uncultured Dysgonomonas sp.: one gene and its partner. The protein of the gene in region 2 interacts with the protein of the main gene of each other region in a pairwise test. Links are inferred from orthologs where the notes say so. Each region holds a gene or a part of one and is shown on either strand. Other genes may lie near its edges.

What was found.
Region 1: the proteins of secA (region 2) and secG interact in binary tests that used the Escherichia coli proteins (3 or more experiments, as listed by UniProt). The link is inferred for uncultured Dysgonomonas sp. from one-to-one orthologs.

The regions. Positions count from the first base shown.
Region 1 is NZ_LT599032.1:1,564,286-1,567,234, forward strand. What follows is about bases 59-2,930. They hold secG (preprotein translocase subunit SecG), read right to left. Parts: upstream 1,740-2,930; coding sequence 1,377-1,739; downstream 59-1,376. Other genes in these bases: QZL88_RS06800 (AMP nucleosidase), read right to left, coding at 59-210; QZL88_RS06805 (type I restriction enzyme HsdR N-terminal domain-containing protein), read left to right, coding at 286-735; QZL88_RS06815 (hypothetical protein), read right to left, coding at 1,736-2,515; lptE (LPS assembly lipoprotein LptE), read right to left, coding at 2,632-2,930. In the rest of the region: more of QZL88_RS06800, read right to left, coding at 1-58; more of lptE, read right to left, coding at 2,931-2,949. UniProt on the Escherichia coli protein: Subunit of the protein translocation channel SecYEG. Overexpression of some hybrid proteins has been thought to jam the protein secretion apparatus resulting in cell death; while this may be true it also results in FtsH-mediated degradation of SecY.
Region 2 is NZ_LT599032.1:168,674-172,660, forward strand. The notes cover bases 29-3,938. They hold secA (preprotein translocase subunit SecA), read left to right. Parts: upstream 29-423; coding sequence 424-3,738; downstream 3,739-3,938. Other genes in these bases: QZL88_RS00710 (alkaline phosphatase family protein), read left to right, coding at 29-374. In the rest of the region: more of QZL88_RS00710, read left to right, coding at 1-28; gyrA (DNA gyrase subunit A), read left to right, coding at 3,984-3,987. UniProt on the Escherichia coli protein: Required for protein export, interacts with the SecYEG preprotein conducting channel.

The DNA.
Region 1 (2,949 bases), 1.4 Mb from region 2 along the record:
TCCCATACCAAAATTAATAATGGTAATACCATTAGCCGATGCATTCGGCATATTGCCGTCGAGCCCTACAATAGGCACGTTGAAATGACTGGCAAACACCTCTACATACTTTGCAAAATTGGTAAGTAATATATGTTTGGTAAACTGTTCTAATGGCCTTTTGGTATACCTTGGAAGCCAATTGTCTACAATTTCTTGTTTTGTTTTCATATTAACTTTACTTTTGTTTTAAGATACAACAAGTATCTTTTATTTTTTGTTGTACAGGATTAACAAAGGTAACAAATGTTGGATTTAAATCTGCCCCCTTTCAATATAAATGTAAAAAAAACGGACGGAAGACTTAGCGTTTTCGACAGGCTACGTCGTAAGTTTGTGACACTTACACCCGAAGAATGGGTACGCCAGCACTTCATTAATTACCTGATCACAGAGAAGGGGTATCCGCAGGCTTTAATAGCTAACGAGATACAAATCAACCTGAATAATCAGAAGCGCAGGTGCGATTCCATCGTTTACGATAAAACGATTTCCCCTCTGGTCATAGTCGAATATAAATCACCGGATGTGGAAATCACTCAGGCTGTTTTCGACCAGATAGTAAGATACAACATCGTACTGAAAGTAAAATACCTGATTGTATCCAACGGACTCAGCCATTACTGTTGCCGGATGGATTACAGCACGCAAACATTCGAATATCTTGCCGATATACCGACATATAAAGAATTATAACCCTCTGTAAAATTACATATTTTAACCATATACAGTTAAAATCTGACACATCTGACAGGTTTTTCATTATTTCCGTCTTACAATTTCATATTAGTTAACTCTATTTAGTTAAAAGGTAACAAAGGTAACAGATATACCAGTTATCAGTGAACAGTCATCAGTTAGCAACTTGTATCTTATATTTTGTATTTTGTCTACTTGTAACTTTTTCAAAAGGTAACACATGTAACAGTTTTTTATCCTTTGTGATTTCCTTCGTGTATTTGGTGGCTAAAACTCTTTACCGCAAGGTAAACAGATAGTTACACAAAAGATGCTATATAAAAGGTAACAAAGGTAACAAAGGTAACAGATATATTAGCAAACAGTCAACAGTTAGCAGTCAACAATATTTCACGCAGAGACGCTAAGGCGCAAAAGGTAACAAAGGTTACACTTTTTTACTTATTACTTTTACCTTCATTGTAAGTCCCCCTTGGGGAAACAACATTCGGCAGAGCCAATTATGGGGCCATCAATCTTTCAAAGAGCTCATAAAAACCGTATAGATAAATATATCCGGCAAATACACGCACCTATATCGCAAAAAAGGCTTCTCGTACGAGAAGCCTTCAATATCTTAATTATATTCTAGTCTGAGATTATTCAGCAGGAGGTGTTGCAGGCTGCTCTGTAGCAGGCGCAGTGTTGCTTGGTATTGCAGGCAGTGTTGTCGACATATCAGGAGCACCTGTATTAACAGGAGCAGGAGCACCTACTTCCGGTTGAAGAGTAGTTGTCGCTTTCGGCCTGATCATAACACAAACTATACTCATCACCATGATGAAACTGGCTAGTCCCCAAGTTGCTTTTTCAAGGAAATCGGTAGTTTTACGAACACCCATAATGGCGTTTGATGATGAGAAACCTGATGAAAGGCCACCACCTTTAGAATTTTGAACAAGAACTATCAGTACTAAGGCAATCGCTGCAATTACAATTAATACAGTAATAAGTGTAATCATTTTGTATCTTTAAATTTCGAATTTATAATCAGTTTTTCCAAAAAACTCAATTGGTCTGCAAAGTAAATATTTTTTTTCGGATAATTCAAACTTAAGTGTTTAATAATTTTGTATGCTTTCTCATACTTTTTCTGTTTTATGTAGATTTTAGCCAATGTTTCGGTAAAAAATACATCTTCGTCCAGCTCATCATCTTTTTCATCCGTTTTTTCCGTATCATCCGACAAAGGCTCGTCGTCTCCACTCATTTGTATGCGGATACCGCCTTCCATCTCCGAACGGGTAATGAATGTATCTATGATATTCTGATGCTTGAGGCTTGACGGCTCTTTATCTGCAGGGACATCTTCACTCTCTACTACAGAAGTCACCTGCATATAAGTAAAGTAATCTGTAGTAGCGAGACTTGAATGCGATATACTATACTCCAATTCCATATCTGAATTATTGTCTCCCTTCGATTCGAAAAAAGCATTCAGCAACAAGCTGGTCTTATCCTCACTCACTTCTGCCTTTCCCGTCTGACGGAAAAACGAGTCGTACTCATCACTCAAAATATAATAAAATAAAGCCTTACGGTCATTTACAAAAATACTTAATCTTCCAAGTTCTTCCTGAAAACTTTCAGACTCAAATAAATATACAGACTTCAGATAAGTAAATATACCCGTCTGCGAATATGGATATTCTTCAACAAAAGCCTTTAAAGGCTGTATATCCTCTTGCGAAGGATTTACGCCTTTTCCGGTTAATTTATAGAATTGTTGAATATCCACTTTTTTAATTAAAAATGATGAATTAAGAATGATGAATTATTCAGAAATATAGGATATAAAATCTCAATTGATTTGAAATTCTTAATTCATCATTCTTAATTATTAATTACTTTTTTCTACCAATTAGACATTGTCGCATTAAAAATCTGGTCTACAATATCTTTCGTCAACTCATCAATCAATCCATCCTGTACATCGGTAAGCATCAGGCTACTGGAGAAATCACGGTAAGCTGTAATCGTTTCCTCCTTGTCTTCCTGAGGATTTTTATTATTTCTGAATCGCATTTTCACTCCTAATGTCAGACGTGTTTCCGCGGAGAAGTTATCTTCTTTTACCGACAAAGGTGTCAATTCATATGTAACAATCTCCCCTTCAATCTCGAGCGACGGATTAATCGAGGTGAATTGCAATTTCGTATTACGGGTAAATAC
Region 2 (3,987 bases):
ATAAAGCAGCCGAGTTCGTTTCCGAGTTCACAGGAGTGCAAGAGGTATATACTTCTTATCAGATACAGCACGGACAATGGAATCCTGTAATGGAATATTACAAGAATGGTTATACGAAAGAAACTTCGGGGGACCTCTTTATCGAGTTACAACCGGGGTATAAAATCGTAAACGAACAAGATGCTTCATTTAAAGAAAAACAAATACGGAACAATGCTATTGTCTGTCCTGTTATATTCTTCGGAAATAATATAAAGGCCGAAAGAATAAAAAGGACTATAAAGGCTACAGAGATAGCCCCTACGGTGTCGTACATCATGCGTATACGTTCACCGAATGCAGCGAGGGAAGAAGCCCTATCGGAATTGCTTTAAAATCTTTAAATCTTGAAACATTAAATTTTGAAATAAATAAACTAAATATATGGGATTCGCTGATATTTTATCATCATTATTCGGGAACAAATCTCAACGCGACTTAAAAGAGATTAATCCATACGTAGACCGCATTAAGGCTGTATACCCGTCGATAGAGAAACTCTCTCATGACGAACTACGTGCCAAAACTGCTGAAATCAGGCAACAGGTACAAGACTATGTGGCCACCGAAAAAAATAAGATTGCCGAACTGAAAGCCGGGGTTGAAGCACTGGAAATAGACCAACGCGAAGACGTTTGGGCAGAAGTGGACAAACTGGAAAAAGAAGTTACCGACAAATATGAAGAAGTACTCGAAAAAGTACTTCCTGAAGTATTTTCAATTGTAAAAGAAACCGCTCGCCGCCTCACAGAAAACGAAGAAGTTATTGTGACTGCCACTGAGTTTGACAAGGAACTTGCAGAAACACATGACTTTGTAAGTATAGATGGTGATAAGGCTGTTTATTACAAACGCTGGACTGCCGGAGGAAACGAAATAGTATGGGATATGATCCACTATGATGTACAGCTCTTTGGTGGAGTTGTGCTACATAAGGGTAAAATTGCTGAAATGGCCACGGGGGAAGGTAAAACGCTGGTAGGTACACTGCCTGTATTCCTCAATGCCCTTACCGGAAACGGTGTGCATGTGGTTACGGTGAATGATTATCTGGCAAAACGTGACTCGGAGTGGATGGGACCGATCTATATGTTCAACGGATTGTCTGTTGATTGTATAGATAAGCATCAGCCGAATTCGGAAGGCCGCCGCAAAGCATATCAGGCAGATATCACATTCGGAACGAATAATGAATTCGGCTTTGACTACCTGCGTGATAATATGGCAATTAACCCATCGGACCTTGTGCAACGCAAGCATAATTATGCGATTGTGGACGAGGTTGACTCCGTATTGATCGACGATGCACGTACTCCACTGATTATATCTGGGCCTATTCCCAGAGGGGAACAACAACTGTTCGAGGAATTCCGTCCGCGTGTAGAAATCATTGTTAAAGCGCAAAGGGATCTTTGTACAAAATTATTGGCAGAAGCCAAAGCAAAAATAGCTTCGGAAGATAAAAAAGAACAGGAAGAAGGAAGTTTGCTTTTGTATCGTTCATTCAAGGGACTTCCTAAAAACAAACCACTCATTAAGTTCTTGAGTGAACCGGGAGTTAAATCTTCCATGTTGAAAACCGAAGAGCATTATATGGCAGAGCAAATGCGCAATATGCATATTGTTACTGACGATTTGTACTTCGTTATTGATGAAAAAAACAACAGTATAGAACTCACTGACAAAGGAATAGACTTACTTACCGGTAATTCTGATGACCCATTATTCTTTGTATTGCCGGATATTGGCGCGCTTCTTTCCGATTTAGAAAATCAGTCGCTGACCGATGCCCAGAAAGCTGAAAAGAAAGACGAGTTGATGCAGAGCTACTCTATCAAATCGGAACGGGTACACACCGTAAACCAATTACTTAAAGCATATGCTTTGTTTGAGAAAGACGACGAATACGTTGTTATGGACAACAAAGTAATGATTGTAGATGAGCAAACAGGCCGTATTATGGATGGCCGCCGTTATTCAGACGGTTTGCATCAGGCTATAGAAGCAAAAGAGCGTGTGAAAGTGGAAGCTGCCACACAAACATTTGCAACTATTACCTTACAAAACTATTTCCGTATGTACCACAAGCTTTCGGGTATGACCGGTACGGCGGAGACAGAAGCAGGAGAGTTGTGGAACATCTATAAGCTTGATGTGGTTGTGATCCCTACCAACAGACCAATCGCACGTAAGGATATGAATGACCGCATCTATAAAACGAAGCGTGAAAAATATACTGCAGTCATCCACGAGATAGAAGAGCTTGTAAATCAAGGCCGAGCTGTACTTGTAGGTACTACTTCGGTAGAAATCTCCGAGTTGTTGAGCAAGATGCTCACCATGCGTAAGATCAAGCATAACGTACTGAATGCCAAGTTACACCAGCGTGAAGCAGAAGTTGTAGCCTTGGCCGGACAACCGGGGGCAGTTACCATTGCTACCAATATGGCTGGTCGTGGTACCGACATCAAACTTGCACCAAGTGTAAAAGAAGCTGGAGGATTGGCTATTATAGGTACAGAGAGACACGAATCGCGCCGTGTAGACCGCCAGTTGCGTGGTCGTGCAGGACGTCAGGGAGACCCGGGCTCTTCTGTATTCTACATCTCACTGGAAGACGATTTGATGCGTCTGTTCGCATCGGAACGTATTGCCGGAATGATGGACCGTATGGGCTTTAAAGAAGGCGAAATGCTTGAACATAACATGCTCAGCAAGTCGGTGGAACGTGCACAAAAGAAAGTGGAAGAAAATAACTTCGGTATCCGTAAACGTTTGCTGGAATACGATGATGTGATGAACTCGCAACGTGAAGTTATTTACAAACGTCGTCGCCATGCACTTATGGGCGAACGTATCGGAATCGATATCGTGAATATGTTCTACGACACTGCCGTGAATATAGTAGAGCAATATGCGGACAACCTTGACTACGAAGGATTGAAGATAGACCTGCTGCGCTTGCTTGCTATTGAAGTTCCGTTCGATGAAGCCAGCTTCCGCACGATGAAATCGGATGCAATGGTAGATCAGATATACGATACGGCAGTTCAGAACTTCAAACATAAGATGGACCGTCTGGCTGAAATCGCAAATCCCGTAATCAAACAGGTTTATGAAGAACAAGGCGATAAATTCGAGAACATACTGATTCCTATTACAGACGGAAAACGCGTTTATAATATATCTTGTAATCTGAAAGAAGCATACGACAGCCAGTCGAAAGATATTATCAAATCGTTTGAAAAGGCAATCGTATTGCATACTATAGATGAAGAATGGAAAGAACATCTTCGTGAGATGGATGAACTTCGCCAGTCTGTACAGAATGCAAGTTATGAGCAAAAAGACCCTCTGTTGATCTATAAACTGGAATCATTCAACTTGTTCAAATCTATGCTTAACAGTGTTAATGGTAAAGCCGTAACAATACTGATGCGCGGACAAATACCTGTACGTGAACCGGAACAGGTACGTCAGGCAGCTCCGGAGCAAAAGACAGATTATAGCCGCTATCGTACCGAACGTAACGAGATGGAAGACGGAAACGCTACTCAGGGAGGAGGACAAAGACCGCCGCAACCACAGGGTGCGCCGAAAATAGCACCCGTACATGTAGATAAAAAGCCGGGAAGAAACGAGCCTTGCTATTGTGGAAGTGGTAAAAAATATAAGAATTGTCACGGTAAAAACGAATGATCTCAGTGCACGAGAGAAATGAATTGGCAGGTTATATTTTGAATGCTTGATTTATCTCTCAAACCTGCTAATAATTAAATATAAAAAGCCCGATGAAATTTAGTATTCATCGGGCTTTTTTGGCATATTATATTTTCTTAATACAAAGAAAATTTGTATCTTAGCATGTTTTTTGAACACTAGAAAATACCTCATTTCGGAGGTACTTCACAAATATTTGAGAATAAAAATTTTATCTTAAAATAATGG